One region of the Lentzea sp. NPDC051838 genome, then DNA from elsewhere that is predicted to be linked to it. Evidence: riboswitches for the same ligand, from Rfam matches in the RefSeq annotation. Region 1 holds a riboswitch; each other region holds the start of a gene.
The links. A riboswitch is a leader RNA that binds a small molecule or an ion and turns the genes downstream of it on or off. The one in region 1 is predicted to bind cobalamin.
Positions count from the first base shown of each region.

Region 2: another riboswitch for cobalamin. It lies ahead of metE (5-methyltetrahydropteroyltriglutamate--homocysteine S-methyltransferase); the one in region 1 lies ahead of AB0M24_RS02105 (prenyltransferase/squalene oxidase repeat-containing protein).
Region 3: another riboswitch for cobalamin. It lies ahead of AB0M24_RS10915 (ribonucleoside-diphosphate reductase subunit alpha); the one in region 1 lies ahead of AB0M24_RS02105 (prenyltransferase/squalene oxidase repeat-containing protein).
Region 4: another riboswitch for cobalamin. It lies ahead of AB0M24_RS29560 (iron ABC transporter permease); the one in region 1 lies ahead of AB0M24_RS02105 (prenyltransferase/squalene oxidase repeat-containing protein).

Region 1 covers NZ_JBFAYI010000001.1:518,516-526,269, reverse strand. The annotation lists gene AB0M24_RS02110 (hypothetical protein) at 1-2,345, opposite strand, end outside; cobalamin riboswitch at 2,429-2,558, opposite strand; cobalamin riboswitch at 2,633-2,755, shown strand; gene AB0M24_RS02105 (prenyltransferase/squalene oxidase repeat-containing protein) at 2,788-3,786, shown strand; gene AB0M24_RS02100 (MFS transporter) at 4,035-5,249, opposite strand; gene AB0M24_RS02095 (diguanylate cyclase) at 5,267-7,754, opposite strand, start outside.
Region 2 covers NZ_JBFAYI010000008.1:79,966-87,719, forward strand. The annotation lists gene metE (5-methyltetrahydropteroyltriglutamate--homocysteine S-methyltransferase) at 1-2,216, opposite strand, end outside; cobalamin riboswitch at 2,319-2,518, opposite strand; gene AB0M24_RS20300 (TetR/AcrR family transcriptional regulator) at 2,517-3,077, opposite strand; gene AB0M24_RS20305 (enoyl-CoA hydratase/isomerase family protein) at 3,154-3,888, shown strand; gene AB0M24_RS20310 (AMP-binding protein) at 3,894-5,252, shown strand; gene AB0M24_RS20315 (hypothetical protein) at 5,249-5,638, shown strand; gene AB0M24_RS20320 (amidohydrolase) at 5,635-7,191, shown strand; gene AB0M24_RS20325 (GNAT family N-acetyltransferase) at 7,188-7,754, shown strand, end outside.
Region 3 covers NZ_JBFAYI010000003.1:529,342-537,095, reverse strand. The annotation lists gene AB0M24_RS10930 (alpha/beta fold hydrolase) at 1-771, opposite strand, end outside; gene AB0M24_RS10925 (LysR family transcriptional regulator ArgP) at 876-1,733, opposite strand; gene AB0M24_RS10920 (LysE/ArgO family amino acid transporter) at 1,836-2,378, shown strand; cobalamin riboswitch at 2,576-2,787, shown strand; gene AB0M24_RS10915 (ribonucleoside-diphosphate reductase subunit alpha) at 2,896-5,250, shown strand; gene AB0M24_RS10910 (ribonucleotide-diphosphate reductase subunit beta) at 5,250-6,284, shown strand; gene AB0M24_RS10905 (polyprenyl synthetase family protein) at 6,286-7,329, opposite strand; gene AB0M24_RS10900 (terpene synthase family protein) at 7,463-7,754, shown strand, end outside.
Region 4 covers NZ_JBFAYI010000016.1:127,922-135,675, reverse strand. The annotation lists gene cimA (citramalate synthase) at 1-419, opposite strand, end outside; gene AB0M24_RS29570 (ABC transporter substrate-binding protein) at 652-1,632, opposite strand; gene AB0M24_RS29565 (ABC transporter ATP-binding protein) at 1,629-2,366, opposite strand; gene AB0M24_RS29560 (iron ABC transporter permease) at 2,366-3,388, opposite strand; cobalamin riboswitch at 3,422-3,545, opposite strand; gene AB0M24_RS29555 (AAA family ATPase) at 3,563-6,355, shown strand; gene AB0M24_RS29550 (hypothetical protein) at 6,331-7,620, opposite strand.

The DNA of each region.
Region 1 (7,754 bases):
ACCCCCTGGAGAAATCGACGACGAACCAGCAGAACGAGCCCGGCGAGCAGCAGTGCGCCGCCGAGCGTGAAGTAGGACCAGAGCGGCGGTCGCCACGCAGCCGCCTGGGCGACGGGTGCGGGAACGGGCTCGGCGTCTGTCAGCGGGAGGCGCACCACCGGCGAGACCGGCGAGCCGTCCGCGCTGACCCACGAGCGGCCCGCGATGCCTTGTGCCGCAGCAAGACTCGTGCCGAAGTCGGTCAGGCCACCGTCGTCCTGCAGCAGACTGCCGAGGGTCTTCGCCGTGCCGCTCGCGTCCAGTCCGGCGGCCTGGCGGGCACCGGCGAGCGAGGCGCTGACCGCGATCGACGGCGCGCCACCTTCGTCCTCGACCACGCCCTTGCCGTTCGGCTTCGTGCTGAGCAGGGTGATGGCCTTCACGAACGCCGTCGCGCGCTTGTCCGACCAGTCGGCCGGAGTGCGGCCGGTCGGCGCGTCCTCCGTGAAAGGCTTGCTGTTCAACGCGGTCACGGCGGCAGCGGTCGCAGCGAGATCACCGGTTTCGCACCCGGTCGCGTCCATGCGCTCGGGGAACAGCCCGTCCCTGCACTGACGTACGGCGAGCGCCTCGATCGCCTGGCCTGGATCGCCGACGGTGGCCAGCACCGCCCACGTGTGACGGCGGACCGTGTCCTCGGAGTCCGCGTACGTGCCGGTGTCGGCGAACAACCCGTCCGCACCTCGCAGTTCGACCAGGTCTGCGCGCAACTCGTCCGCCCGACCGGACTTCTGGAACTGGGCGATGATCACGAGCTTCGCCAGCGGTTCGGCGTAGGCGGCCGCACCGGTTTCCTGACCGGCGCCGTGGGCGTAGGCGTTGACGGAGTCCGTTGTCAGCAGGAACTCCGAGGCCTTCTTCACGGCGTCCGGTTGCTCCTCCAACGCGCGCAACGCGAGCACCAGGTCCGCGGTCGCGTCGTAGTCGACGTAGGTCTTGTCGTTCTCGGTGACCTCGACGTGGTCGCCCCGCACCAGCTTGCCCGCCAGGTACGCGCCGAGCCGGGCGGCAGGGGTTTTCGGACCGGGCTGGACCTTCTGCGGCGCCGGGACGGGCTGGCGCACCACGGGCTTCTGCGCGGGTGCCTTGACCGTTGGGGTCTCAGTCCTGGTCGTGGGATGCGTGGTGGTCGTGATCGGCTCAGGCACAGTGCCTTTGGCGAGGGCGTAGAAACCCACCTGCGACAACCCGAGCGAAGCCTGTGCGCTCGCCCTGATCCACGTGTCGATGCCGGCGATTCCGCCCGTGCGTGCCGCCTCGTAGGCGGCCGGGTTGTAGGCGATGGCGCCGAGGTGACTCGCGAGCGCGTTGCCCGCGTCGGATTCTTTGGCCTGTGCGGACTTCAGGAACGCGGCACCCCTGGCCACCTCGGTGCCCGCTCCGCCCGCGTCGGCGAGTGCCTGCGTGATCAAGCCCGTGCTGTTGGTGTTCGGCGCCTCGGTACCTACACCACCGCCCCAGCCACCACCCGCGGTCTGGTTGGCCTTCAACCACGCCACGGTTTTCGCGATGGTCGCGTCGAGGCCGGGCGCACCGGCCTTGCGAGCCGCGAGCATCGCCGACAGCGCGAGGCCTGACGTGTCACCGTCCGGGGACGACGCGCCCGCTGCCTTGCCCTCGTCGCACGAGGAGACCCGCGGTCCATCAGGTCCTTCCACCTGACCGAAGAAAGCCCTGAAGTAGCCCTCGGAACACTGCTGCGTCACCATCTTGTCGATGGCGAGCTGGTCGTTCTCCCCCGCCACCGCGAGGCCGATCACCGCGAGAGCCTGGCCGAACATGTTGGCGTTGTTGGGCACCATGTCGGACCACTCGGGGTTCTTCGAGTAGTCGGAGACGCGGCCGGCGTCGACGCCGGACCGGCGGATCGCGCCCTTGACCTCGGCGACCAGGTCGTGGCCGTCGAAGTCGCGCGGATCACGGCCTGCGACCTGGGCTGCCAGCAACGTCTTCGCGACCGCGCCACCGACGATGATCTGGTCGTAGCCCTGGCCGGGAGCCAGCCCGTCCCACGTGTAGTAGTCGGTGGCGTGGCCCTGGTCGTCGAGGAAGTCGACGACGGGCTTGGCCAGCGCACCGTCACCGGACGCGTGCAGCGCGAAGATCACGTCGATCATCAGGCCGTGGTCCGGGAGGCCGCCGAGCGGGTTCTCCAGCGTGCCGTCGGGGCGCAGCTGACGGGAGAGCCAGACAGAGCTGGCGTGTGCGGACTGGTGTTCGGCCGCAGCGGCACCGCCGGCCAGTGCGGCGACGAGGCCCGCACCGGCGACCAACGCCAGCACGGCCGAGGACCTGCGCCGGTTCATGCTCCCCCTCCCCAGCTGCATGAAGGAGGGGCCTGGCGCGTGAAGCTCCGGAGGCCACCCCTGCTTCTCGCGACAGCGGTTGGACTTGTTCTGCTCCGCTCGACCGGTATTCCGACTCGCCGCTTCTGGGAGCGGCCCACGGTTGCGCGACAGTGCCGGAGTTCGACCGGCTTCCCCATCACGAGCGGAGGTGTTGAGTTGTCCTTGCCCGGCGGAGGTTAACACCCGCAAACCGGAGGCGAGCGTCACACCGCCGCTTCACGGTATCGGCAACACCGGCTCGCGCACCATGAGAACCTGATCGACGTTCAGCGCGGACGTGGGGGAAGCCGGTGGGAATCCGGCGCTGTCCCGCAACGGTGTGCCCCTCGGGGCGAGCCCGGTCACCCGCACCGCGCGGTGTTCACCAACTCCTGTCGTGGAAGTGCGGGAAAGGGTTTTCATGAGACGTCTTGTGTTCGCCGCTGTCGTGGCTCTCAGCGTGGCCACGGCCGCTCCAGCGGTAGCCGCGACCACCGACAAGGCCGACGCGGCATCGGGCTGGCTCGCCCGCCAGCTCGTCGACGGCGAGCGGTTCGAGGCCGACTTCGGCGGCCAGAAGTTCCCCGACCAGGGCCTGACGATCGACGCGATCTTCGCGTTCGCCGCCGCCCGCTCCTCGGACACCAACGCCGAGAAGGCGATCACCTGGCTGGCCAAGCCGGAGATCACCACCGGCTACGTCGGTTCCGGCACCGAGGCGTACGCCGGCGCGCACGCCAAGCTCCTGCTCGCCGCTCAGGTGCGGCACAAGAACGGCGCCTCGTTCGGCGGCGTGAACCTGGAAGCCGGTCTGCGGGGTCTGCTCGCGCCGTCCGGCCGGTTCTCCGACCGTTCGGACTTCGGTGACTTCTCCAACGCCTTCACGCAGTCGCTCGCACTTCTGGCGCTGGACCGGACTTCCGGCGGTGCACCGGCGTCGTCCGTGTCGTTCCTCGCCGGAACCCAGTGCCCCGACGGCGGTTTCCCGCTGAACTTCGGGCAGACGCCGTGCGTGAGCGACGTCGACTCGACCGCGATGGTCGTGCAGGCGTTGCGCGCCAACGGTGACAACGCGAATGCCGCCGAGGGCACCACGTGGCTGGCCTCGCAGCAGAACACCGACGGCGGATTCTCCGTCGGCACCAACGCGTCCAACGCCAACAGCACCGGCCTGGCCGCGGAAGCCCTGGCAGGCCACCGCCCGGCGGCCACGGTGAAGGCTCGGCAGTTCCTCAAGTCGCTCGCCGTCGGCTGTTCGGGTGCAGCAGCGGATCGGGGCGCGATCGCTTACGACGCAACGGGTTTCAACCCGAACACCGCGCCTCGCGCAACGGCGCAGGCGATTCTCGGCCTCACCGGGGTCAAGCTCGCGAACCTCGACGGCGGCGGCAACCCGGCCGCTCCGACGCTCGCCTGCTGACGCGGGGGTTCGGTCAGGCGGCGTGCTGGGAGGCACGCCGCACGACCGGCGCCACCTCAGTCAGGCGGCATGCCGGGAAGCACGCCGCACGACTGGCGGCGCTTCGGTCAGGCGGCATGCTGCGAAGCACGCCGCAAGACCGGCGCCACCACGATCAAGCGGCATGCTGCGAAGCACGCCGCAAGACCGGTGTCACCACGGTCAAGCGGCGTGCTGCGAAGCACGCCGCACGACCGGCGCCACCTCGATCAGCCCGCGTGCAGCGAAGCATGCCGCAGGACTGGCGTCACCCAAGCCAGCAGCACACCCACGAGCAACGCCACCACCCCGGCCGCGAGTCCCGCCCGCGGATCACCCGCCGCCACCGCCACGGCCCCGGCGAGTGCCGCGCCGAGCGGCTGCCCGAGACCCCACGCCACCATCCTGGCCGTGGTGTTCACCCGCGACTGCATGTCCTCCGGGCACACCTGCTGGCGGTAGGTGATCCCGTTGATGACCACCGTGGAGTTCGCGGCGCCCCAGTACACCACCGCCACGCACGTGATCAGCCAATGTCCGCTCACGAGCACGAACACACCGCCCAGCAAGGACAACGGCAACGCGGCCAGTGCCAGCCGCGCACCACCCCAGCGCTCGGTCAGCCGCGGCAGCACTCGGCTGGCGATGATCGCGCCCACACCCCAGCAGGTGAACACGGCCGCCAGCCGCACGTCCCCGCTCGGCGCCACCCCGAGCACGCGGTCGGCGAACGGCACCAGCACCGCCATCCAGGCACCCGTCGCGACCGAGTGCAGCGCGCCGATCAAAGTGAGCGTGCGGACGATCGGCTGCTGCCACAGGAACCGCAGCCCTTCCCGCACATCGGTGACGATCTCACCGGCCCCCTGCACCGGACGCGGGTTCGCCATGCTGCCGGCGATACCGCGCAACAACACCGCCGAACCGACCGCCGTCAGCGCGTTCACCGCCATCAGAGCCGCCGGTGCGACAACCGCTACCAACAGACCTGTGAGTCCGGGAACGACCAGTTCCACCACGGTCGTGCGGCCGTAGAGGGTCGAGTAGGCGGCAGTGAGCCGTTCTTTGCCCACCAGGGCAGGCAAAGCACCGAAGTTCGCGGCGTCGAAGAACACGAACGCCGTCTGCGTAGCGAACGCCACCGCGACGACGTGCGGAGCGGTGAGCGCACCCGCGAGCCACGCCAGCGGGATGCTGAGCAGCACGGCGGCGACCGTGAAGTCCAGCGCCACCATCATCTTCCGGCGATCCAGGCGATCCGCGAGCGCTCCGGCCAGCAGCCCGAACACCAGGTACGGCAACGCTTCCGCCACCGTGACCGCCGACGTCCAGCCCGCGGACCCGGTGAGCTGGTAGACGAGAACCGGCATCGCGACGGCCGCCACCACCGCGCCCGTCACCGACAGCACCCGTGCCGTCAGATAACGGCTGAAGTCGGTCTCCACTCCGGCAGCCTAAGTGTCTAGGCGAACGAGGCCGGGTCCACTTCGAAGGCGAGGGCCACCAGAGCGTCGAGATCCATCGCGGTTCCGGCGGCCATCGCGGCGTCCACCTCGGCATCGGTCAGCGTGCTGCGGATCCGGACCAGGGTGCCGTCCCGCACGGCGCGCTGATGTTTCGTCATCGGCAGGCCGTCCTGCTCGCGGATCACCTCGACGGCGCCGAGCATCCTGGCGGCCGACGCCGGGTCCACCGTGCTGAGCAGGTCGACGAGCGAGCTGAGGGTGTAGAGGACCGCGAACCGGTCGCCGAACCCGTGGTGGAAGTGGATGGCCGAGGTGTAGAGGCGGTAGGCCTCGACCGGGTCGCCTTCCAGCCTGGTGAGCCGGCCGAGGATGTGGAAGCCGTACGCCTCGCCGCCCATGTCGCCGATCCGCCTGCTGATCTCGACGGCTTCGACTAGCAGCGGGCGAGCGGCCGCGGCGTCGCCGAGGTCCACGCACACGTCGCCGAGACCGACGAGGTCCAGTGACAACGTGCGGAGGTTGCCGACCACGCGGTCCGCCTCGATGTTGTGCCGCATCAGGTCGCGCGCGGTGTGCAGGTCGCCCTCGAAGCGAGCGATGATCGACAGGTTGCCGCGCGCCGCGGCCAGCACGTTGGCGCGTTTTCCGTGCGCCTGCTCGATCTCGACGCACTCGCCGAAGCACGCGCGGGCCTGGTCCAGGTCACCGCTCTGCCGGGCGACCAGGCCGACGATGTTGAGCGCCTGGGCCACCAGGTCGTGGTCGCCGATCCGGCGGCCGATCAGCAGGCTCTCGGAGCCCAGCGTCAGCGCGGTCTCCTGGTCGTCCTGCTTGATCGCGAGGAACGCCGCGGAGTCCATCACCCTGCCGAGGACACCCTCTGGCAGGCCAGGCGCGTCCGCGAGCAGGCGGCGGTGCCATTCACGGCCCTCGCGGATGTGCCAGCCCTTCTGCCAGAACCGGTTGACGCCGAGGACGATCCGGGCGGCGGTGAGCGGGTCCCTGCCCGTCATGGCCTGGGTGTGCGCCGCGCGCAGGTTGAGGTACTCGTGGCTGACCCGCGCGTACCAGGCCGCTCCGTCGTGGCCGCCCAGGCCGCGGTCCGCGCGTTCGGCGAACTCGGCGAAGTACGCGGTGTGGCGCGCGGTCACCTCGTCGTCGGCCAGCTTCTCGCCCGCGTAGGCCCGGATGGTCTCCAGCATCGTGTACCGGAGCCCGTCCTCGGTCTGCCGCGCGCCGAGGAGGTTGCGGTCGACCAACCCGGTCAGCCGCTTGGTGAGACTCTCGTCGCTGATCTCCGAAGGAAGGCAGATCGCGGCGACGGCGTCGGCCGTGCAGCCACCGGCGAACACCGCCAGGCGGGTCAGCAACTCCTGGTCGTCGGCGTCGAGCAGCGCGAAGCTCCAGTCGATGGTGGCGCGCAGGGTCTGTTGCCGCGCCGGCAGGTCCTGCGGCCCGACCGCGGGCAACTCGGACCGTTCGTTCAACTGGGCGAGGATCTGGGGCGGCGACAGGACGTCGCAGTTCGCCGCCGTGAGCTCGATGGCCAGCGGCAGGCCGTCCAGCCGGATGCACACCTCGGCCGCGGCACGAAGGTCGTCCGCGGACAAGGTCAGCCCGTACACGGCCTCGGTCGCCCTGGACACGAACAGCGCGAGTGCGGGCCAGGACGCCAGCGCCTCGTCGGTCTCCTCCGGACGGGACGGCAGGCGGTCCAGATCGGGCACCGGCAGCGGCGGGACCGGGTAGACCTGTTCGCCGGACAGCCGCAACCGCTGCCGGCTCGTGGTCAGCACGCGCACGCCCGGCGCCGCCGCCAGCAGCGCGGCCACGAACGAGCCAGCGCTCAGCACGTGCTCGAAGTTGTCCAGCACCAGCAGCAGCTCGAGCTCGCTCAGCGCCTTGATCACCGCGTCGGTCAGCGGCTCGTTCGTGCCCTCCGGCACCTCCAGCACCGCGGCGACGGCGGACACCACCATCTCCGTCGTGGTGGCCTCGGCGAGCGACACGAACACCGCGCCGTCCGCGAACTCGTCCGCCACTGCTCCCGCGACGGCGACCGCGAGCCGGGTCTTGCCGATGCCGCCGGCGCCCGTCAGCGTCACCAGCCGCCGTTCGGAGAGGAGGTCGGCCAGCCGCGTCACGTCCCGCGCGCGGCCCACCAAGCTGCTGACCGCGGCCGGCAACCGTCGCCGGGCGTTGTCGGCACGGGCCACCGCCTCCTCGGAGACGCCCCAGTCGCCGTTGCCGCCCTGCTCCAGGTCGCCACGAGCGGCGAGTTGCGTCAGCCCGCGCTCGGCCTGTGCGATGAAACCGCCACTGCGCCGAGCCAGCCAGTGCACCAGTTCCCTCGTCGGCTCACCGTGCAACGTCGTGCGCAGCCACACGTGCAGCGCCGACTCGGACAACGGCGCCAGCACCGCGGTGTCGAGCAGCGGCAGCACCTGCGGCACCGGCCCGGCGGGATCGTGCATCGCCTGGACC
Region 2 (7,754 bases), on a different contig from region 1:
AGGTGGGTGCGCATCCGTTGGGCCGCAGCGACGAGGTTTCGCAACGCCTGCTCCACCTCGGCGTAACCGCGAGTTTTGAGCCCGCAGTCGGGGTTGATCCACAACCGTTCACCTGGCACCGCGCGCACCGCTTCGGTGATCAGCGAAACGATCTGATCTTCGTTTTGCACCAACGGGGAATGGATGTCGTAGACGCCAGGACCTATGCCACGCGGGAAGTCCAGCCCCTCCAGAATCTCCATCTTGGACCGTGCCGCCTCGATCGTCGTCACGTCGGCGTCGAGGTCGGAGATCGCGCCGATCACCTCGTTGAACTCCGAGTAGCACAGGTGCGTGTGGATCTGGGTGGCCGCCGTGGCACCGGTGGTGGCGAGCCGGAACGCGCCGACCGACCACGCCAGGTACGCCGACTGGTCCTTCTGGCGCAACGGAAGCAGCTCCCGCAACGCCGGTTCGTCCACCTGGATCACCCGGATCCCGGCACCCTCCAGGTCACGGATCTCGTCTCGCAGCGCCAGCGCCACCTGGGCCGCGGTGTCGGCGAGCGGCTGGTCGTCGCGGACGAACGACCACGCCAGGATCGTCACCGGGCCGGTCAGCATTCCCTTGACCGGCTTGGAGGTCAGCGACTGCGCGTAGGTGCTCCACGGCACCGTGATCGGGCGAGGCCGTGACACGTCACCGTGGATGATCGGCGGCCGCACGCACCGCGACCCGTAGGACTGCACCCAGCCGAACTCGGTGCTGGCGAAGCCTTCGAGGTGCTCGGCGAAGTATTGGACCATGTCGTTGCGCTCGGGTTCGCCGTGCACGAGCACGTCCAGGCCGATGTCCTCCTGCAGGTCGATCACCCGCGAGATCTCGTCCCGCATGCGCTGGTCGTAGTCAGCCGGGGTGATCTCGCCGCTCCTGACCGCCGCGCGGGCCTTGCGGATGTCGCCGGTCTGCGGGAACGAGCCGATCGTCGTGGTCGCGAGCGGCGGCAGGCCGAGCCGTGCCTGCTGGGCCGCCGCCCGGTCCTCGTACGGCGCCCGAACCTGGTTCTCCGGCCGCAACGACTGGATGCGAGCCCGCACATGATCATCGCGACGGGGACTGGGAACCTGACGCTGAGCCTCGTCCGCCCACGCGCCGTCCGCTCCGTCGCGCAAAGCCCTGCCCAGCACGACGACCTCGCGCACCTTCTGCCGTGCGAACGCCAGCCGTGCCCGCACGTCAGCGTCGAGCTGCTCGAACTCCAGGTCGTACGGCACGTGCAGCAACGTGGACGACGACACTACGACCTCGCGCGCGGAACCCAGCAGCGACGCGGCCTTGGACAGCGCGGCGTGCAGGTCGGTGCGCCACACGTTGCGCCCGTCGACCAGGCCGGCGACCAATGTCTTGTCGCGCAACGCCGGAATGGCGAACGAGGTGTCCGGTGCGCTGACCAGGTCGACCCCGATCGCCTCGACCTGCGACTCGGCCAGGATCGGCAGCGCGGGCCCCAGGTCGCCGTAGTAGCCGGTGACGAGCAGCTTCGGCCGTCCTGGCAGGCCGCTCAACGTCCGGTACGTGCGCCGCAACGCGTTGAGCTCGGCGGGTGTGCGGTCGGCGGCGAACGCCGGTTCGTCCAGCTGCACCCACTCGACGCCCTCGACCCGCAGCCGGCCGAGCAGCTCGACGTAGGCCTCCAGCAGGCGGTCCAGCAGAGTCAGTGGCTCGAAGCCCGGGACCGTGCTCTTGGCCAGCAGCAGGAACGTCACCGGGCCGAGCAGCACCGGCCGGGTCGTGAAGCCGAGCTCCAGCGCCTCGCGGTACTCCGCGATCGGCTTGTCGCCGGCGAGCCGGAACTCGGTGTCAGGGCCCAGTTCCGGCACCAGGTAGTGGTAGTTGGTGTCGAACCACTTCGTGAGTTCCAGAGCAGCGGCACCGTCGCGGCCTCGTGCCGCGGCGAAGTAGGTGTCCAGTTCGGACAGACCCAGGTCGCGGTGCCGTTGCGGCACGGCGTCGAACAGGAACGCCGTGTCGAGCACGTGGTCGTAGAACGAGAACGTGCCGGACGGAATCGAGTCCAGTTCGGACAGTTCGGCCCAGGTCTCGGCGCGCAGCCCACGTGCGGTGGCCTGCAGGGTGGCTTCGTCGATCTTGCCGGACCAGTACTGCTCCACGGCGCGCTTCAGCTGGCGCATCGGTCCGATGCGGGGATAGCCGAAAACGGTGCTGCCGATGGTCACAAGCTCTCTCCTCGCGAGCGTGCGGAACGCACCGGAAACCCACGAGGCAGCCCAGAGGTCGCCCGTCAGCCCGCCCGAGAGGCTCCGGTGCACCGCGCACCGGTCGGTGCGCGGACCGGCGGCAGGTCTTCGGACTCGTGGGCGTACATCGCGCTCCTACCGGCCGTCGCTTCCCGGATTTCTCCAGTGCGTATGACGGCTTTCGTTCCCACTCACCGCTGCGGGGCAGTCCCGGACTCGCACCGGGTTCCCTTTTGCTCCACTCAAGCGAACCTGAGTGAACCGCTGGCGTGATCGAGACTAGCGGGACGCGCCGAGCATGCCCAGCGCCATGTCCGCGTACTGGACGGTGAGATCGCTCAACTTGACCGGTCCTTCAGGGGAGTACCACCGCGACACCCCGCTGCACATCTCCAGCAACGCCAGACGAGCGATGCTCGGATCCGCTGTTGACAGCTGACGAGCCTTCAGGCTGTCGACGATCGCGTTCTGCCAGAACCGCTCGTACCGGTCGCGCAACGCCACGATCTCCGCGCGCCTTTCGCCGGTCAGCGCGCGCATCTCGCCGTCCACGACCGTGGTCTCGCGCGGCTTCTCGGCGTGAGCCTGGACGTGCATCTTGACCAATGCGACGAGCCGTTCCCTCGGGTCACCGGTGATCTTCTCGGCCTCGGCGATCAACGCGGTCAGGCTCGTGCGCATGATCTCGGCGAGCAGATCTTCCTTGGTGCCCATGTAGTGGTAGAGCGTCGCCGACGACAGCCCGGCGGCCTGTGCGAGGTCGCGGATGCCGGTGCCGTGGAACCCGCGTTCGGCGAACAACGCCACCGCCGCCTCGCGGACCCGCTCCTCAGTCGACATGTGACGCCTCCCTTGACCGACCTGACTCGCTCACTCTAGCGTCGGACTCAATCGATCGATCGATCGAAGGGGAGAGATGACCGTCGACTACTCCTGTGCCGAGGGCGTCGCGCAGGTGCACCTGAACCGTCCGGAACGGCTGAACGCCGTGGTCCCGGCCCTGGTCGAGGACTTGCTGGCAGCCTTCGGCCGTGCCCGCGAGGACGGGGCGCGCGTGGTCGTGCTGGCGGGGCGGGGCAAGTCGTTCTGCGCCGGCCACGACCTCAAGGAACCGGTGCCGGTCGAGACCGAGGACGAGACGCGGGCCCGGCTGGAACGCATCCAGGACGTGACGCGGGCGATCCGCGACTACCCCGGCATCGTGATCGCGGCGGTGCACGGGTACGCGCTCGGTGCGGGCGCGGAGTTCGCGCTGGGATGCGACCTCATCGTGACGGCTGACGCGAAGTTCGGGTTTCCCGAAGTGGGGGTCGGTCTCAGCGTGACGGGAGGTATCTCCAGTCTGCTGCCGAAGCTGGTGGGGCCGCACCAGGCCAAGGAATGGCTGCTGCTGGGTGAACAGATCACCGGCAACAGGCTGTTGCAGCTCGGGGTGGTCTACCGGGACGTCTACGACCACGAGAAGCACGCGATGAAGCTCGCGCGGCGCATCATCGCTCAGCCTCCGGTCGCCGCATTGCTCGCGAAACGTGCCATCGACCAGGGTTACGACTCGACGCTCGACCAGGCCCTCGCCACGGAGGTTGAGCACGCCCTGCAGACGAGCCTGTCCGGGGAGAACGAGGCGCCGCGGAAAGACTTCAACCAGTGATCGCGATGCTGCGGACGGCCGCTGTGAGATGGCCGGACAGAACGGCGTGGACGTTCGATCCCGGTGGCTCGTTCACGTTCGCCGAGATCGACAGGCTGTCCAGCGGGTACGCGCAGGCGTTGCGGGACAAGGGGATCCGCGCGGGTGACCGGGTCGCGATCATGCTGCGGAACGTGCCGGAGTTCCCGCTGGTCTGGTTCGCGCTGATCAAGCTCGGTGCCACCGCGGTGCCGATCAACGTCAAGTACCGGTCGGTCGACGCTGACCATGTGCTCCGGACGTCGGAAGCGGTCGCGGTGGTCAGCACCGCGGAGTTCCAGCCGCTGCTCGACGGCCGTGCAGTGCATCTCGTCGAGGAGTTGGAGCCGGTCGAGGGCTTTGTGCAAGGGGTGGTCGGCGGGCCGGTCAGCCTGCAGTTCACCTCGGGCACGACGGGCAAGCCCAAGGCGTGCGTGCTGTCGCAGGAGTACTGGCTCACGCTGGGTCGCAGCCTCGTGGACGAGTTTCCTCATCTCAGCAGCAACGACGTGATGCTTACGGCACAACCGTTCCACTACATCGATCCACAGTGGAACGTCGTTGCGGCGCTGCTCGCCGGAGCGCATCTCGTGGTGCTCGACGGCTTTCACCCGTCCACGTTCTGGGCGAAGGTCCGCGAGCACCGCGTCACGTACTTCTACTGCCTCGGCGCGATGCCGGCGTTGTTGCTGCGCATGCCGCCCGACCGTGCCGACCGTGATCATCGCGTCCGGGCCGTGCAGGCTTCGGCGATTCCGCCCGCCCTGCACGCGGAACTGGAAGAGCGGTGGGGTGTCGGCTGGTACGAGGCGTTCGGCATGACGGAGACAGGCGCCGACCTGAGGATCACGGCCGAGGATCACGACAGGTTCGTCGGTACCGGTTGTCTCGGGAAGCCTGCGGGGCATCGCGAGGCCAAGATCGTCGACGGCGAGCTGTGGCTGCGCGGTCCCGGCATGATGGACGGCTATCTCGGGCTGCCGTCGCCTTTCGCGGACGGCTGGTTTCGCACCGGAGATCTCGCGAGGGTCGAGGACGGGCGCTTCTACCACCTCGGCCGGACCAAGGACATGATCCGGCGCAGCGGCGAGAACGTGGCGGCGCACGAGGTCGAGGAAGTGCTGATGAGCCACCCGGCCGTGCGGCTCGCGGCGGTGCTCGGGGTGCCGGACGAGATCCGCGGCGAGGAGGTCAAGGCGTTCGTCGTGGGCACTGTGTCGTCGGACGAGTTGGCGGACTGGTGTGCGGAACGGTTGGCGGCTTTCAAGGTTCCGCGTTTCTGGGAGTTCCGCGAAGATCTACCGCGCACCCCGTCCGAGCGTGTCGCCAAGGAGCTGCTGCGGTGAGCTTTCACTGGGAAAGCCCGGTCTTCTTCGACGAACTTGATCTCAACGGAACCCTGCACAACTCGCGTTTTCCCGTTCACGTGGAACGCGCCCAGTCCGCGTTGTTCGAGGATCTGGGCTTCGGCTGGTCGTCCTACGCCGACCGCGACCCGGACCTGAACTACGTGGTGAAGGAGCTGCACGTCGAGTTCCACTGCGCCTTCACCTCGCCGGGCTCGTTACCGGTGGAGATCACCGCCGACCGCATCGGCACGACCAGCGCTCGCTACGGCTTCCGGTGCGGTCATTACGCGTCCGGCTACCGGGTGATCGTGAAGATCGACTCGGACGGTCGGCCGACGCCGTGGAGCGACTGGTACCGCGTGGCTTTCGAGGGGCTGCAATGATCAAGGCCGACCTGCTGCTGACCAACGCCGAGTTCGTGACGCTGGACGGCCCGGCGTCCGCTCTCGCGGTGCTCGGTGATCGGATCGTGGCGCTGGAGGAGGTTCCGGCGCGCGAGGTCGTGGACCTGGGCGGTGCTGTCGTCACGCCCGGCTTCCACGACGCCCACAACCACATGGCGATGTTCGGCCTCGCTCTGTCCGAAGTGGACTGCCGCGTGCCGTCGCTGGACGCGCTGTACGCGGCCGTCGAGGCAGCTCCGGACGGCGAGTGGGTGGTGGGCTTCGGCTACGACCAGAACAAGTGCGGCGGCCATCCGACCCGGGACGCGCTGGATCGCGTCGCCCGCGGCCGCAAGGTGTGGATCAAGCACACGTCCGGTCACATGTGCGTGGTCAACACCCCGGTGCTGGAAGAGCTGGGGATTTCAGAGCACGCCGTCGAGATCTCCGGCGGTGTCGTGGTGACGGACGCGGACGGCCGCCCGACCGGGTTGCTGCAGGAACAGGCCCAGCAGCTGGTCAACCGCCTGGTGCTGCCGTACCCGGTGGACACGCTGGTCGACGCGATCGACCGCGCGGGCCGGGTGTACCTGAGCGAAGGCATCACGAGCTGCGTCGAGGCGGGCATCGGCGGCGGCTGGATCGGCAAGTCGCCGGTCGAGCTGGAGGCCTACCACCGCGCTCGCGAGCAGGGAAAGCTGCACGTCCGCGTCGAGCTGATGATCGCCGCCGACGCGTTGCACGAGGTGACAGAGCTGGGCCTCGGCCTGGATCTGGGCATCCGCACGGGATTCGGCGACGACTGGCTGCGCATCGGTCCGACCAAGATCTTCTCGGACGGCTCGCTGATCGGCCGTTCCGCCGCGATGTGCCACGACTTCGCGGACAGCCCGGGCAACCACGGCTATCTGCAGGGCGACGAGTCCGTGCTGCGTGACCAGATCATCGCTGCCCATCGCGGTGGCTGGCGGGTCGCCACGCACGCGATCGGCGACGCGGCCATCGACCTCGTCCTGGATGCCTACGAAGAAGCACAACGCCTCGATCCACGGCCGGATGTCCGGCACCGCATCGAACACTTCGGCGTGTCCCGGCCCGACCAGGTCACGCGCGCGGCGTCGTTGGGCGTGATCGCCGTGCCACAGGGCCGTTTCGTGAACGAGATCGGCGACGGCATGCTGGCAGCGCTGGGACCGGAGCGTTCCGCGTGGGCCTACCGCCAGCGCTCGCTGCTCGACGCGGGCATGATCGTCCCGGGCAGCTCGGACCGCCCGGTCGTGCGCGGCACCCCGTTGCTCGGCATGCACGACCTGGTCAACCAGCTGACGTCGTCCGGCGTGCCGTTCAACCGCGCCGAAGCGCTGACCGGTCTGGAAGCGTTGCGCGCCTACACTTTCGGCTCGGCCTACGCGTGCAAGCAGGAGCACCTCAAAGGCACGCTGACCGTGGGCAAGCTGGCCGACCTGGTCGTGCTGTCGGGCAATCCCGCCACCACCGACCGGATCAAGGACATCGAAGTGCTGCGAACGATGGTGGGGGGAGAGTTCCGGTGAGGCTGGTTGCCGCGTCGACGTTGACCTCGGACGAGCTGGCGCAGGTCCAGCAGATCTACTTCGACGGCTTCGCACCACACCTGCGGGCGTCGTTCGAGAACCTGCTGGCCGACACCGCGCTCGTCCTGGTCGACGAGAAACCGCTGGGTTTCGCCGTGCTGCGCGTGCTCGGCGACACCGGCTGGGTCTACCTGCGCTACTTCACCGTGGGCGAGAAGGGGCGCGGGCTCGGCGAGCAACTCTGGAAGCACCTGCAGGTGGCGATGACGGCCGCCGGCCACACCCGCATCATCTACGACGTCGAAGACCCGGCGCAGCACGGCATCGAGCCGGCCGAGGAGACGATCAGGCGCCGCCGCATCGAGTTCTACCGGCGCCTGGGCGCGGTGTTGTTGCCCGTCAACGGCTATCTGCCACCGCAGGGATCCGCCGGCTACCCGATGCTGCTGATGGCCGCCGACTACGTGGACAACGACCCGGCCGCGCTCGACGACCTACGACGGATCGTGCTCGCTGTGTACGAGCACCGGTACGGCATGGCGGCGACCGATCCGGTGGTCTCG
Region 3 (7,754 bases), on a different contig from region 1:
GCGGCCGTGCAGCGGGGACGACGGCGTGCGGGTGTTCCACGCCTCCCACTCGGCGAAGGCGCCGGCCGCCGAACGAGCGGCGCTGGTGACGTACCGCTCGGCGTTCATGCTGTGGTCGAACGCGGTGTCGAGGACCAGGGCGCGCAGGTGCGAGCCGTACCGTTCGGCGTACTGCTGGCCGGTGATCGTGGCGTAGCCCGTGGTGTAGAGGCTGATCTGCCGCTCCCCCAAGGCCTTGCGGATCGCCTCGACGTCACGTGCCACGTCGGCGCTGGAGACGTGGTCGAAGATCGGCCCGCTGTTCGCGCGGCAGTCGTCGCGCAGGCGCTGGTTGAAGTCGAGCACGCCGTCGAACTCGGCCCGGGTCTTCGGGAAACCGCTCGGCCACGCCCTGAGCAGGTCGAGCGAGCAGGTGATCGGCCGGCTGCGTTCGTTGCCGCGGGTGTCCATGGCAACGATGTCGAACCGTTCGACGATCGCGGGGCTGAAGTACGCGCCGGGATCCGCCACGAGGTCGACGCCGGAGTCGGCGATGTCCCTGATCGCGACGAGGGTGCCGATGCGCTTGGCCGGATCTGCCTTGTGCCGGGCGATGGCGAGGCCGAACTCGTCGCCCAGTGGACGGGAGTGGTCGACGGGCACGGTCAGCGTGGCGCACTCGGACGCGGGAGCCTTCTCACAGGGCAGCCAGCCGATGCGCGGGCCTGCGGTGGCGACGCCGGTGCCGCTGAGGACGGCCGCGCTGACGAGCACGGCGAGAACGCGTTTCATTTCGGGTGCTTCCTCCGTTGGTGTCGCTCGAAAATGTGAGCGGTTGGAGGTTCGCAGCGCCTATTTGAGACGACAATGGCCTAATGTCCACGACCCGAATCCGGTTACTGCAAGGCGATTCTCGCTTCCTTCGTCACCGCGTCGGCGACAGCGGTGAGCGCGGGCGAGTCGAGCTTCCACTGCTGCCAGTACAGCGGGATGTCGACGGTCCTGCCAGGTGCGAGGTCGACAAGACCTTCCTGGAGTTGTTGCGGCGGAACCATTCCCCAGCCGAGACCGGCCACGATCGTGCGCACGTAGACCTCGGAGGAAGGCACGTAGTGACGGTGCTCGGACGCGCCACGGCCACGGGTCAGCGTGCGCACGAACCGGTCCTGCAGGTCGTCGTTGCGGTCGAACACCACCACTGGCGCTTGAGGTAGCCAGGACTTGAGCCCACCTTGCGCATAGCGCTCCACAAAGGACTCGGTGGCCATTGCCGCGTAACGGATGCTGCCCAGCTTGCGCACCGAGCAACCCGCGACGGGTTCGCGCGAGGACGTCACCGCGGCCATCACGAGACCTTGTCTCAGCAACGCCGTCGTGTGGTCCTGGTCCTCGCGGTGGAGGTCGAACGAGATCTTGAGGTCCGGTGAAACCCGTTGCAGCGCGGGCAGGAACCACGTGGCGAGCGAGTCGGCGTTGACCGCGATCGGAACCCTGACGACGGCGTCCTCGCCCAAAGCAGCGTCGAGGTCCTGATCCAGAGCGAGCAGTTGCCGACCGTAGCGGACCAGCACCTCGCCGGACGGGGTCAGCCTGGTCGGCCGTGCCCGCACCAGCAGCACGCGACCGGTTCGCTGCTCCAGAGCCTTGATCCGTTGTGAGACAGCGGAAGGCGTGACGTGCAGGTTCGCGGCAGCCGCGTCGAACGTGCCCGCGTCGACGACCGCGAGCAACGTGCGCACCAGGTCCAGATCCATCACGGCTGCTAATGATACGTAAGAATCTTTAGCTGGTCTCATCAAGACCGCGTAAATACCGTCGGTGGGGTGACTGACCTGCTGCTCGGCTTCGGCACCACGATGACCCTGATCGTCGCGATCGGCGCGCAGAACGCTTTCGTGCTGCGCCAAGGACTTCGACGCCAGGCCGTGGCCGGTGTCGTCGCCGTCTGCATCATCTCGGACGCGATCCTGGTCGCGGTGGGCGTCGCAGGGTTCGGCGCGATCGTCAAGATGTTCCCGCAGGCCATCACCGCCGCCGCGATCGTTGGCGGGCTTTTCCTGCTGGGATACGGGTTTCTGGCAGCGCGCCGCGCCTTCCGCCCGCAGTCGATGCAGGCCGGCGGCGACAGCGCCAGGCCCGTGCTCACCGCGCTCGCGCTGACGTGGCTCAACCCGCACGTCTACCTCGACACGGTCCTGCTGCTGGGTTCGATCGCGGCCGGGCGCTGGCTGTTCGGCGTCGGCGCGGTCACGGCCAGCGTCGTCTGGTTCCTCGCACTCGGCTTCGGCGCGCGAATCCTCAGCCCGCTGTTCGCGAAGCCCCGTGCGTGGCGCGTCCTGGACGGTGTGATCGCGGCCGTGATGATCAGTCTCGGCGTGACCCTGATCGCCGGGTGGTGATCATCACCAGCACCGCCGACACGGCCAGCACCCCGCTCGTCACGGGCGCCGCGGCACCGACCGCGAGCGACGCCGAAGCCAGCCCCGCACTGACGAGAGCACCTGCGAGGACTTTCGGCCGATGATCACCCACGTTTCCGACCTTAACCCACGACACGCCCATGTTGGGTGGTGATCCAGACCCCACCCCTACATGTAGTATCTGCCGCGCTGGTGGTTCACCGACTCGGAGCAACGGGCCGGTGAGGCAAGAGGGAACCTGGTGAAAAACCAGGACTGCCCCGCAGCGGTGAGTGGGAACGAAAGCCGTCAACTGAGCACTGGGTCGTGAGGCCTGGGAAGCGACGGCCGGTAGGCGTTGGAAGTGCGCCCACGAGTCCGAAGACCTGCCACTGGTGTGCGCGCAAGCCTGCGCGCACGACACGGTGCCCCGAGGGAGGGCGGCTGTGTGCACCAGCGGCGTGTCCTGCTGGCGTGCGCCGCGCATCTCCTCGGGCTTAGCTCGCGAGGAGAGAGCGTGCCCGACCGCCTGTCAGTGGTCATCAACGAGGCCTGCGCCGACCTGCCCAACGCGTCGGCCGAGGCGGTTCTGGCCGAGACCAAGCGAAATCTCTACGCCGGCATCACCGACGCCGAGCTGGCCCTCGCGCCGATCATGGCCGCGCGCACGATGGTCGAGGTCGACCCCGACTACTCGTACGTCAGCGCCCGCCTGCTGCTCGACAAACTCCGCGCCGAGGCCTGCGGAATCCCGTTGTCGCACGCGGAGATGACCGAGCGCTACCCGTCGTACTTCGCCTCGTTCGTCGCGTACGGCATCGAGTTCGGCCAGCTCGACCCGCGCCTCGCCTCCTTCGACCTGGTCCGGCTGGGAAGCGCGCTGCGGGCAGAGCGCGACCTGAACTTCCAGTTCCTGGGCATGCAGACCCTGTACGACCGCTACTTCCTGCACCACGACGGCCGCCGCTACGAGCTGCCGCAGGCGTTCTTCATGCGCGTCGCCATGGGGCTCGCGCTGGAGGAGGACGACCGCGACGCCCGCGCCGTCGAGTTCTACGAGCTGCTCTCGTCGTTCGACTTCATGTGCTCGACCCCGACCCTGTTCAACTCGGGCACCACCCGCCCGCAGCTCTCGTCGTGCTTCCTGACCACAGTGGACGACGATCTCGCCGGCATCTTCCACGGCATCAGCAACAACGCGCTGCTCTCGAAGTTCGCCGGCGGGCTCGGCAACGACTGGACACCGGTGCGCGGCATCGGCGCGCACATCAAGGGAACCAACGGCAAGTCGCAGGGCGTCGTGCCGTTCCTCAAGATCGCCAACGACACGGCAGTAGCTGTAAATCAGGGAGGAAAACGGAAGGGCGCTGTCTGCGCCTACCTGGAGACCTGGCACATCGACGTCGAGGAGTTCCTCGACCTGCGCAAGAACACCGGCGACGAGCGGCGCCGCACCCACGACATGAACACCGCGAACTGGGTACCGGACGAGTTCCTGCGCCGGGTCCGCGCCAACGGGCAGTGGACGCTGTTCTCGCCGGACGAGGTGCCGGATCTGCACGACGCGTTCGGTGACGAGTTCGCCGCGAGGTACCGGGCGTACGAGGAGAAGGCCGCCAACGGCGAGATCAAGGTCTTCAAGCAGCTCCCGGCCGTCGACCTGTGGCGGCGGATGCTCACGATGCTGTTCGAGACCGGGCATCCGTGGATCACGTTCAAGGACCCGTGCAACCTGCGCTCGCCGCAGCAGCACAGCGGGGTCGTGCACTCCAGCAACCTCTGCACCGAGATCACGCTCAACACGACGGTCGACGAGGTCGCGGTGTGCAACCTCGGCAGTGTCAACCTCGCGCAGCACGTGACCGAAGACGGCATCGACCACGCGCGGCTCGAGAAGACCGTGCGCACGGCGGTTCGCATGCTCGACAACGTCATCGACGTGAACTACTACACGATCCCGGAAGCCAGGAACTCCAACCTCAAGCACCGGCCGGTCGGGCTGGGGCTGATGGGGTTCCAGGACGCCCTGTTCACGCTCGGCACGCCGATGGCCAGCAAGGAAGCCGTCGAGTTCGCGGACCGCAGCATGGAGGAGATCAGCTACTACGCGATCACGGCCAGTGCCGAGCTCGCGCAGGAACGTGGCGCGTACCAGTCGTTCGAGGGATCCCTGTGGAGCCAGGGCATCCTGCCGATCGACTCCATCGGGATCCTCGCGCGGAACCGCGGCGAGGCCGAGCTGGAGCAGGACCGCGAGTCCACGATGGACTGGGCGACGGTCCGCGAGAAAGCGCGCAAGGGCATGCGGAACTCGAACGTCATGGCCATCGCGCCGACCGCGACCATCGCCAACATCACCGGTGTGAACCAGTCGATCGAGCCGCTGTACCGCAACCTGTACGTGAAGTCGAACATGTCCGGCGACTTCACCGTGATCAACCCGGACCTGGTGCGGGCGTTGAAGCAGCGCAAGCTGTGGGACGAGCGGATGATCTCGGACCTGAAGCTGCACGACGGCAGCCTCGGCGCGATCGACAGGGTGCCGCCGTACCTGAAGGCCTTGTACGCCACGGCGTTCGAGGTCGACAGCTCGTGGCTGATCGAGGCGGGTTCGCGCAGGCAGAAGTGGATCGACCAGGCGCAGTCGCTGAACCTCTACCTGGCCGCGCCGAGTGGCCGCAAGCTCGACGAGCTGTACCAGCTGGCGTGGCTGCGCGGGCTGAAGACCACCTACTACTTGCGGACGCAGTCGGCCACGCACGTGGAGAAGTCCACGTTGCAGGGCACGGACGGCAAGCTCAACGCCGTCTCCCCCGTGGCCGTCGACCCGTCCTGCTCCATCACCGACCCCGACTGTGAGGCTTGCCAGTAATGAGTATCGAAGCAGGCGCGGCACGCATGTCCGTCGACGACAAGGCGATGATCAACTGTCGCGCCGACGTCAACCAGCTGCTGCCGCTCAAGTACCACTGGGCGTGGGAGAAGTACCTCAACGGCTGCAACAACCACTGGATGCCGACCGAGGTCTCGATGCAGGCGGACATCAGCCTCTGGAAGTCCAAGGACGGGCTGACCGAGGAGGAGCGCCGCATGATCAAGCGCAACCTCGGCTTCTTCGCGACGTCGGAGTCGTTGGTGGCCAACAACATCGTGCTCGCGGTGTACCGGCACCTCACCAACCCAGAGTGCCGCCAGTACCTGCTGCGCCAGGCCTTCGAGGAGGCCGTGCACACGCACACGTTCCAGTACATCTGCGAGTCGCTCGGCCTGGACGACGGCGAGCTGTTCAACATGTACCGGGAGATCCCGTCCATCACGGACAAGGCGGCGTGGGCGCTGCAGTTCACGCAGCACCTGGAGGACCCGGAGTTCAAGACCGGTACGCCGGAGAACGACCAGGCGTTCCTCAAGGACCTCGTGGCGTTCTACGTGGTCTTCGAGGGCATGTGGTTCTACACGGGCTTCGCGCAGATCCTGTCGATGGGGCGGCGCAACAAGATGGTCGGCATCGCCGAGCAGTACCAGTACATCCTGCGCGACGAGTCGATCCACCTGAACTTCGGCATCGACGCGATCAACCAGATCAAGATCGAGAACCCGCACCTGTGGAACGACGTGTTCCAGAAGGAGGTGCGCACGATGCTCGCCGAGGGTTGTGAGCTGGAGATCGCCTACGGCCGCGACACGATGCCGAACGGGATCCTCGGCCTCAACGCCGACCACTGCGAGCAGTACATGCGGTTCATCACCAACCGCCGGTGCGCGCAGCTCGGCCTCGAACCCGTCTGGGAGGCAACGGAGAACCCGTTCCCGTGGATGTCCGAGATGATGGACCTCAAGAAGGAGAAGAACTTCTTCGAGACCCGCGTGATCGAGTACCAGAACGGCGGCTCGCTGGAGTGGTGAGTCAGCAGTCCCGATAGGCGACGCGCACGGCGAGCGCACACAGCTCGTCGTGCCACTCGTCGCTGATCGGGGCCTCGCCGACCGCGGTGCGCGCGATCCGCACCAGGTCGGCGACGTGGTCCTCCACGGCGTCCACCGCCCCGGAGGTCACGAGGTGGTCGCGCAGCTCGTCGAACGCACCCCGTTCGACGAGCGCGCGCACCGATGCGTTGTGCCGCATGGCAAGCGAGATCAGCAACGTCATCTTGTGCTGCTGGAAGTCGAGGCCCGCGGGTTTGCCGCTGGCAACGGAAGAACCGAACGCGTCGATCAGGTCGTCGCGCAGCTGGAACGCCTCCCCCAGCGCTTCGCCGTAGACGGCGAAGGCCGGTGCCAGGTCAGGACGGCCGGCGATCAACGCGCCCAGGGTCAACGGTCGTTGGATCGTGTAGCGGCCCGACTTCACGACCGCGATGTGCCGTGCCAGCACCGGGTTCGCGGCGAACTCGGCGGCCGCGACCACGTCCAGGGCCTGGCCGCCGCACAGTTCCGCGCGCATCTCGCACCACTCGCGGGCGACGTCGGCGCCGAAGCCCGCCATCAGGCCGTCGGCGTAGGTCCACGCGAGGTCGCCGGCCAGGATCGCCAGCGCTTCGCCGTAGCGGCGTGACTCGCCGCGCCAGCCGTTCTCCTTGTGCGCCAACGCATGCCGCGCGTGCACGGTGAGCGAACCCCTCCGCAGGTCCGAGTCGTCCATCACGTCGTCGTGGATCAGCGCGCCGATGTGCAGCAGCTCGACGGCCATCGCGGCTGGCACGGGCAACGATCCCGGGGCGCCACCCGCGGCGAGGAACCCGGTGAGACAGAACAGCGGCCGCAGTCTCTTGCCGCCGGCGTGCACCAAGGACGCGATGTCCAGGACGGGCAGGGCGCCGCGCGGGTCGGGATCGGCGCGGCGGGCGGCCTCCAGGGCCAGGTGGTCGGCCAAACCCACTTCGACGTCGCGCAGCAGCGCGGTCAGTTCGGCGCGTGCGGCGGTCGCGGTGGAAATAGGCGCGGTGGTCATGCGGCAATGATGAGGGCACGGGTCGGTGCGTTGTCAACGAACCGTTCGATATGAGACGACGTCGTTTACCCGAGAAGGTGAGCGCATTTACTCTCGATCTCTCCCAGGTCGCCACATCGGATGGATGCCGCGCATGGAAATTCCGGTCTTGGACCGCACGTACCCCGTTCGGCAGAGCCCTCACTACAGTGCGACCGCCACCGATTTCCACAGGTGGATGGCCGCGAAAGGACCCTACCGAACACCGGCCGCACTGGCTTCGTTTGCAGCCAAAGATTACGTCTACCTCGCTTCGATCGCCTTCCCTGCCTGCAACGAAAGGTTGTTGTGGGAGTTCTCCGGGGTGTGCGCGACGATGTCGGAACAGGACGACGACTGGGCGGATCACTGGGATCCGCTGATCGCCGAGATCTGGACACGACTGG
Region 4 (7,754 bases), on a different contig from region 1:
TTGAGGAACTTCACGGTGTCGCGCACCATCTTGAAGTTCTCTTCGGCGTCGGTGCGCAACGCCCGCTCGATGTGCCGCAGGTCCGACTTGGCCACCAGCGTGACGACCGGCGCCTGACTGTCCAGAAGCGCCTTGACCTGCGGGTCTTCCTCGACCTTGATCCCAGCCTTGCGCGTTGCCCCGAACGCGACCAGCTTGGCGTGCTTGAGCTCCAGATCCCCTGCCGCCGCTCGCGCGAAGAACTCCGTGTCCTTGGGCAGAGCGCCGGGCCAGCCGCCCTCGATGAACCCGACGCCGAGCCCGTCCAGCAGCCGCGCGACCGCGAGCTTGTCCGTGACGGAGTACGAAATGCCCTCACGTTGTGCGCCGTCGCGCAACGTCGTGTCGTAGACGTGGAATTCGTCGTTCGGGCCGGCCATCGCGGGTCATCTCCTCATCCGGGCAAACAAAAAGACCCCCCGCGGGATGCGAGAGGTCTGCGCGTCGGGTGCCAGGGGCGGCACTACCCGACGCGCTCGTCAATAATGATGGCGAGGTGCTGAGCCATGTAGCGGATGCTGCCACAGCTCAGCACGACGTACCAAGCGCCGGGAAGAAATCTCCCACTATCTGGTCACGGTGAGTACTGGCGCACGCCTGGCAGTACAGGCTTCACGCCTGGGCAAGGAACTTCGCGAACGCCTCGATCGAGGCCGGGTTGCGCGGCGACTCCACCAGCGCGGCGTACGGAAGTGCGAAGAAGCGCTTGTTCTTGATCGCCGGGGAGTTCGAGAGCGGCGCGAACCCCTCCAGGAACGCCTGCTTCTGCGCGGGCGTGTTCGCCTCGCCGTCCGCGTAGTCCACGATCAGCACGACGTCCGGGTTGCGCTGCACGACGGTCTCCCAGTTCACCGTGGCCCAGCTGTCGTTGAGGTCGCCGAAGACGTTGTCGCCACCGGCCTTGGAGATCACGTCCTGCGGCGCGGCGTTCTTGCCGGACGTGAACGGCTGGTCCTGGCCGCTGTCGTAGAGGAACACCTTCGGGCGCGGCTTCCCGGCCATCAGCTTGCCCGCGTCGGAGATCTGCTGCTGGTAGCCCTTGATGAGCTCCTCGGCCTTGGCCTCGACGCGGAAGATCTTCCCGAGATTGCGCAGGTCCGTGTACAACGCGTCGAGGGCGGGCATGATGCCGCGCTGCTTGCCCACGCCGTTGCGGCACGCCTCGGTGAGCTGGTAGGTGCCGATTCCGAGCTGCTTCAACGCGTCCGGGGTGAAGCCGGTGCTCTCGCTAAAGCCGTAGTTCCAGCCGGCGAAGACCAGATCGGCGTTGGCGCCCTGCACGACCTCCTTGGAGATCTTGTCGGAGAGCCTCTTCGTGCTGTCGAAGTCGGCTTTCCACGGCGAGGTCTTGAGGTCGACAGAGTTGTCGTCACCCGACACGACGTACCCGGCCATGCGGTCCTTCAGCCCCAGCGCGAACATCAGCTCGGTGATGCCGGTGTCGTTGGTGACCACTTTGGACGGAACCTTGTCGAACGTCACCTGCTCACCGCAGTTCGTGACGGTCACCGGGTCTGTGCCCGACTTGTCCTGCGCGACCGTGGCCCCGCAGCCCGACACGAGGAGCAGCAGAGCGCAGAGGGCGGTTCTCAAGGGGTGACCTCCTGGTCGAACAGGAGCTGGGGAACTCCTGTGGTGGGGTGGGGCACGACGTGTGCCGTGACGTGGAAGACCTTGGCGATCAGCTCGGGCGACAGGACTTCGGCGGGCGTGCCGGACGCGACCAGGCGGCCTTCGTCGAGCACGCACAACCTGTCGCAGTAGGACGCGGCGAGGTTCAGGTCGTGCAGCACGGTCAGCACCGTGATGCCGAGGCCGCGCGCCAACGCCAGCACGTCGAGCTGGTGGCGGATGTCGAGGTGGTTCGTGGGCTCGTCCAGCACGAGGACGCGCGGTTCCTGGGCGATGGCACGGGCGATGAGCACGCGTTGACGTTCGCCGCCGGAGAGGCTGAGGAAGCTGCGCGACGCGAGGTGCGAGATGTCCACTGTGGCCAGTGCCTCGCGCACGACCTCCACGTCGCGCGGGGAGCGTTCGTGCGGCAGGCGACCCATCTCCACGACCTCGGCGACCGTGAAGTCGAACTCGACCTGCGACTCCTGCGTCAGAGCGGCCAGATGACGAGCCAGGTCGCGTCGCTTGTGGACATCGGCGCCGTCGATGAGCACGGCACCGGAGTCCGGCTTCAGAGCCCGGTAGACGCAGCGCAACGTCGTGGACTTGCCACTGCCGTTCGGGCCGACGATGCCGACGACCTCGTTCTGAGCAGCCAGCGAGATGTCCGAGATGATGTTCGAGACGGTGACGCCGGAGACCTCGATGCGCATCAACGGCCTCCGAAGACGTAGGACTTGCGGCGCATGAGCAAGATGAAGCACGGCACGCCGATCGCGGCCGTGATGACGCCGAGCGGGAGCTCTTCCGGCGCGGCCAGCATGCGGGCGGCCACGTCCACCCACACCAGGAACGACGCTCCGGCAAGGGGTGCGAGCGGCAGCACGCGCCGGTGGTCCGCGCCCACGACCATGCGGGTGAGGTGCGGCAGCATCAGGCCGACGAAGCCCACCGCGCCGCTGACCGCCACCAGCACACCGGTGATGCCGGCCGTGACGATGAACAGCTGCGTGCGGAACCGGTTGACCGGGACACCCAGTGTGGTCGCGGTCTCGTCCCCCATCGCCAATGCGTTGAGCTGCCGCGCCCTGGTCATCAAGTACGCGATCCCGGCCAGCGTGACGACACCGGCGACCGGAAGCTGCTGCCAGGTCGCGCCTCCGAGGCTGCCCAGCAACCAGAACATCGCCGCCCGCGCCGCCTCCCCGTGCGGTGCCTGGAAGACGAGCAGCATCGCCACCGCGGAGAACCCGTACGCCAGCGCGGTTCCGGTCAGCACCAGCCGCAACGGTGTGAGCCCGCGGCTCGTGCGCGCGGTGAGGTAGACCAGCGCGGTGGCGCCGAGCCCGGTGAGGAACGCTCCCGTGGACAACGCGTAGACCCCCAGACCCGACAACACTCCGAGGGTCGCCACGGCCGTCGCCCCGACGCTGGCGCCGGATGAGATGCCGAGCACATAAGGGTCTGCGAGCGCGTTGCGGACCATGGCCTGGATCGCCACACCGACCGTGCTCAAACCAGCGCCCACGACTGCGGCGAGCAGCACGCGAGGCAGCCGGATGTCCCAGACGATGTGGTACTGGCCCGCATCTGCGGCGGAGATCACTCCGCCGGTGATGGCGGCGTGCAGGAGCTCGACGGTCTGCCCGAACGGAATGCTGACGGGGCCGAGCGAGACGCCCGCCACAACGCTGACGACGAGCACGCCGACGAGCGCGCAGATCTTCCCGATCACTGGTTCCCTTCCCGCAGTCCACGGCAGGAGAGTTGCGTTTGGTCTGCCGTGTGCGGGTATTCGGGCTCACCCTCCATCAGGAGGGCCTACCGTTGCGGGTCAGCGCCGGACTTCGACCGGACTTCCCCCACGCACGACCCACGCATGCTAACCCGAAGGCAGGTCCACCGACGCATGGCTGAGTTACCCGGCCGGGCACGCGAAGCAGGCGTCCTGCGCGGAATGCTGGCAGCGGACGGCGCCCGGTGCGTCGTGGTCACCGGTGAACCGGGGATCGGCAAGAGCAGACTGCTGGCGGAGCTGACGACGCTCGCGACGGGCTGGATGGTCCGCGGCGCACGCGCGGCGGAGTTCGAGTCCCACGTCCCGTTCGGAGTGTTCGTCACCGCCCTCGACGACCTTCTGGAACCGGCCGCGTTGGCCGTACTGGGTCCCGAACGGCTCGGGCTGCTCGCGACGATCTTCCCGGCGATCCCGGCGGACGGCCCGACGGACCTGGTCGACGCGGAGCGGTACCGGTTGCACAGGGCCGTCCGCGCACTGCTGGAGCTGCTCGCCGAACCGTCCGGACTGGTGCTCGTGCTCGACGACCTGCACTGGGCGGACGAGGGTTCGGTGGAACTGCTCGACTTCCTGTTGCGGCACCCGCCACACGGACGCGTACTGCTGGCGTTGGCGAGCAGGCCTCGGCAGACCTCGTCCCGACTGTGGCACGCGTTGTCGCGCGCCACCGCGGACGGCGTGGCCGACCTGCTGGAGCTCGCGCCGCTGAACCGGGCCGACGCCGATCTGCTCCTCCCCGTACAGCTCAGCCGGGCCCGGCGCGAGGAGATCCACCTGGCGGGCGCGGGAAACCCGTTCTACCTGGAGGCGTTGGTGCGAGCCGACGCGAACGGCCTGCCGGTGGCGGTCCACGCGGTGCTCGCCGCCGAACTGGCCGCGTTGACACCGCAGGAACAGCTCGTCGCCCACGCGGCTGCGGTCGTCGGCGACGACTTCGACGCCGACTCGCTCGCCGAGATCGCGGCGCTGGCACCCGAGTCGGTGCTGACCGCGCTCGACCGGCTCGCCGAACGGGACCTGGTGCGGCTGGACGCCTCCGGCCGGTTCCGCTACCGCCACCCGCTCGTGCGCAGCGTCGCCTACCAGGACGCGGGTCCCGGCTGGCGGCTCCGGGCACACGCCAGGGCCGCGGTGGCGTTGCGCCGTCGTGGCGCGCCTGCCGCGGAGTTCGCCCGGCACGTGGAGCGGTCCGCCGCTCGGGGCGACCTCGACGCGGTCGCGGTGCTCGGCGAGGCGGCCGAGGCGACGATGCACTCCACTCCTGCGACGGCCGCGCACTTCCTGCGGGCGGCCATCAGGCTGCTGCCCGACGCGGAATCGGCCACGCCACAACGACTTCTGCTGCTCGGGCGACTCGCCCAGGCGCTCGGAGCCACCGGAGATCTGCGGCAGGCGAGCGAGACGATGCACGAGGTGCTGCGGTTGCTGCCAGTCGAACTGACGGCCGCACGGGCGCAGACGGTACGGCTCTGCGCGACGGTGGAACGGCTGCTTGGGCGTTATCCCGAGGCCACGGCGATGTTGCGCACCGAGTGGCGGCGGATCGCGGACACGGATGCTCATTCGGCGGCGGTGCTGCAGGTCGCACTTCTCGCGGGCCGCAGCGTCGAACGGGAGCGTGAACCGGGGCGCGAGGAGGTGGCCGAGGTGATCGCGTCCGCACGAGAGGTCGACGATCCCACCCTGCTGGCCACCGCGCTGTCGGTCGCGACGCTCGTCGACCTTCGCGCGGACCGGCTGGACGAAGCCGCCGCACTCGTCGACGGGCTGCCCGACGGCGATCTGGTTCGCGACATCGACGCGGTCTTCTGGCTGGGCTGGGCGGAGGCCTCCGCCGACCGGCTCACGGCGGCGGGCAGGCACGTCGGCCGCGGGCTGCGGCTCGCCAGGATGAGCGGGCAGACGCACGCGATCGCGGTGCTGACCGCGATCCGCGGGATGGTGCACGCCTACGTCGGCGAACTGGCGGAGGCGGCGGCCTGCTTCGAGGACGGCCTGGAGTCGGCCGAGCTGACCGGCAGCGACGAGCTCCGCGTCATGGCGCTGACCTTCGGCTGCTGGATCACGGCGTTGCGCGGCGACCCTGCCGAGGCGGTGAAACTGGGCGAGCGGGCGGTGGCTCTGGACGACCACGCCGTCGCCACGAACACCTGGCGCAGTGGACAGGGCGAGGCGATGCTGGCGAACGCCCTGCTGCACTCCGGCGATCCGCACGGTTGCGTCGACCTGTTGCTCGCCACCGGAGGCGGACCCGATCTGCCCGCGGTGGACCCGCTCACCCGGCCGTTGACCTACCAGCTGCTCGCCGAGGCCGAGGTCGCGATCGGCCGCGACGCCACGGAATGGGCGGATCGCGCCGAGAACGCGGCCGCCCCACTCGACGTACCGCTGCGCACCGCGATGGCCCAGCTGGCCCGCGCGATCGCCACTCTCCCAACGGATCCGGCGGCGGCAGCACCGTTCGCGGTCGCCGCCGCCGACACGTTCACCCGGCTCGGCGTGGCCGTGGAAGCAGGCCGGGCACACCTGCTCGCCGCCACCGCGTTCGGCGGCAGCGCGGAGATCGAGCAGGCCCGTGCGCACTTCGTGGCCGCCCGAGCGTTGTTCACCCGTTGCGACGCAAGTCTGTTCCTGCCTCAGCTGGCGCGGGAGGAGCGGCGCATGAACGCACGCCGCCCCCGCCGCGCCGAGACGTTCCGCTTCGACTTGACCGCCCGCGAGGCAGAGATCGCCGCGCTCGTCGCGGACGGTCTGACCAACCGGGACATCGGCCTTCGGCTGCACCTCAGCCCCAAGACCGTCGAGGTCCACTTGGGACGGATCTACGCGAAGGCCGGGGTGTCCGGCCGGGCGGCGCTGGCCGGAGTGTGGGCGTCCGCTCAGTCGCCGAGGTCACGCACGTAGAGGTTGAGGACCGTGGTGGGGCTCCCGCCGAGGTTGGTGGCGTGGCTCGTGAACGCGACGTGGCGTCCGTCCGCGGAAATCGCCGGCGTCCCGCTCGAGCTGTTGGCCTCCTCACCCGCGGGGCCGACGCTGACCCTGGTGGTGGTCGTGGTCACCATGTCGCGCAGGAAGACGTCCGCGCTGCCGTTGGTGTCACCGGGGACCAGGTCCCACTCGCCGGACTGGAACGCGACGAACCGGCCGTCCGCGGAGATGACCGGCCGGTGCAGGCGCACGTCGCTGGTGCTCACGCCGTCCGGGTTGAGGTTCACCTGGGTGGTCGTCCCGGTCTCCCGGTCGAACCTGAACACGTCGAGGTCCATTCCGTCGCGCGGCGGAGCGTCGCCGGGCACCAGGTACGACGCGTTCGAAACGTAGACGACGTAACGCCCGTCGGCCGAGAGCGACGGCCGCCCGCTCGCGGCGTCGGCCTCGACGTTGGCGCTGGAGACGCTGGCGCGCCTGGTCTCCCGGGTCTCCCGGTCGTGCACGAAGATGTCGGTCGTGCGGTTGGTGTCCGGCCCCGGCAGGAGGTTCGACGCCGCGGACTCGAAGGCGACATAACGGCCGTCCGCCGAGATCGAGGGCACCTGGCTGGACCCGTTGCCCTCGAAGCCGTTCACCCCCACGCTAGCCCTGGTGATGCTCCCGTCGGTCCGATCGTGCACGAAGACGTCGGGGCGTTTGTTCAAGTCGCCCTGGACGAGGTTCGACGCCCGCGAGTCGAACGCGACGAACCGGCCGTCGGCGGAGATCGACGGATTGAGGCTGTCGGTCTCGGCCTCCCGCTCGTAGCGGCCGCGACTGATCAACGTGGTCGTCCTCGTCTGCAGGTCGTGAACGAAGACGTCCCAGTGGCCGAGCGTGTCGTCGGCCACCAGGTTCGTCGCGATCGACTCGAACGCGACGAACCTGCCGTCCGCCGAGATCGACGGGTTGAGGCTGACCTTGTTGCCCTGCACGCCCGCGGAGTCGACGCTGACCCTGGTGGTCTCCCCGGACTGCCGGTCACGCACGAACACGTCGGCCACGCGGTTGGTGTCGCCGGGCACGAGATCGTAAGCCGAGGTCCAGAACGCCACGTAACGGCCGTCGGCCGAGATCGACGGGGCGTCCGCGGGAGCGTTGACCGCGTAGGTGCTCGCCGGTTGGGCGTGCGCGATGCCGCCGGGTGTGAGCGCCGCGAGGATGCCCGCCGCGCAGAGCACACGGATTGCTGTTCTCATTGCCGTCCTTGAAAGTTCGGTTCGCCGCCGGGGCGGTGTCGTGCCCCGGGTCAGCGTTCCGGTTCAGAGCGGCGGAAGCATGAGGGAACCCCCTACACCTCGCGACGGGTGCCACTGCACAAATCGCCGCCGAG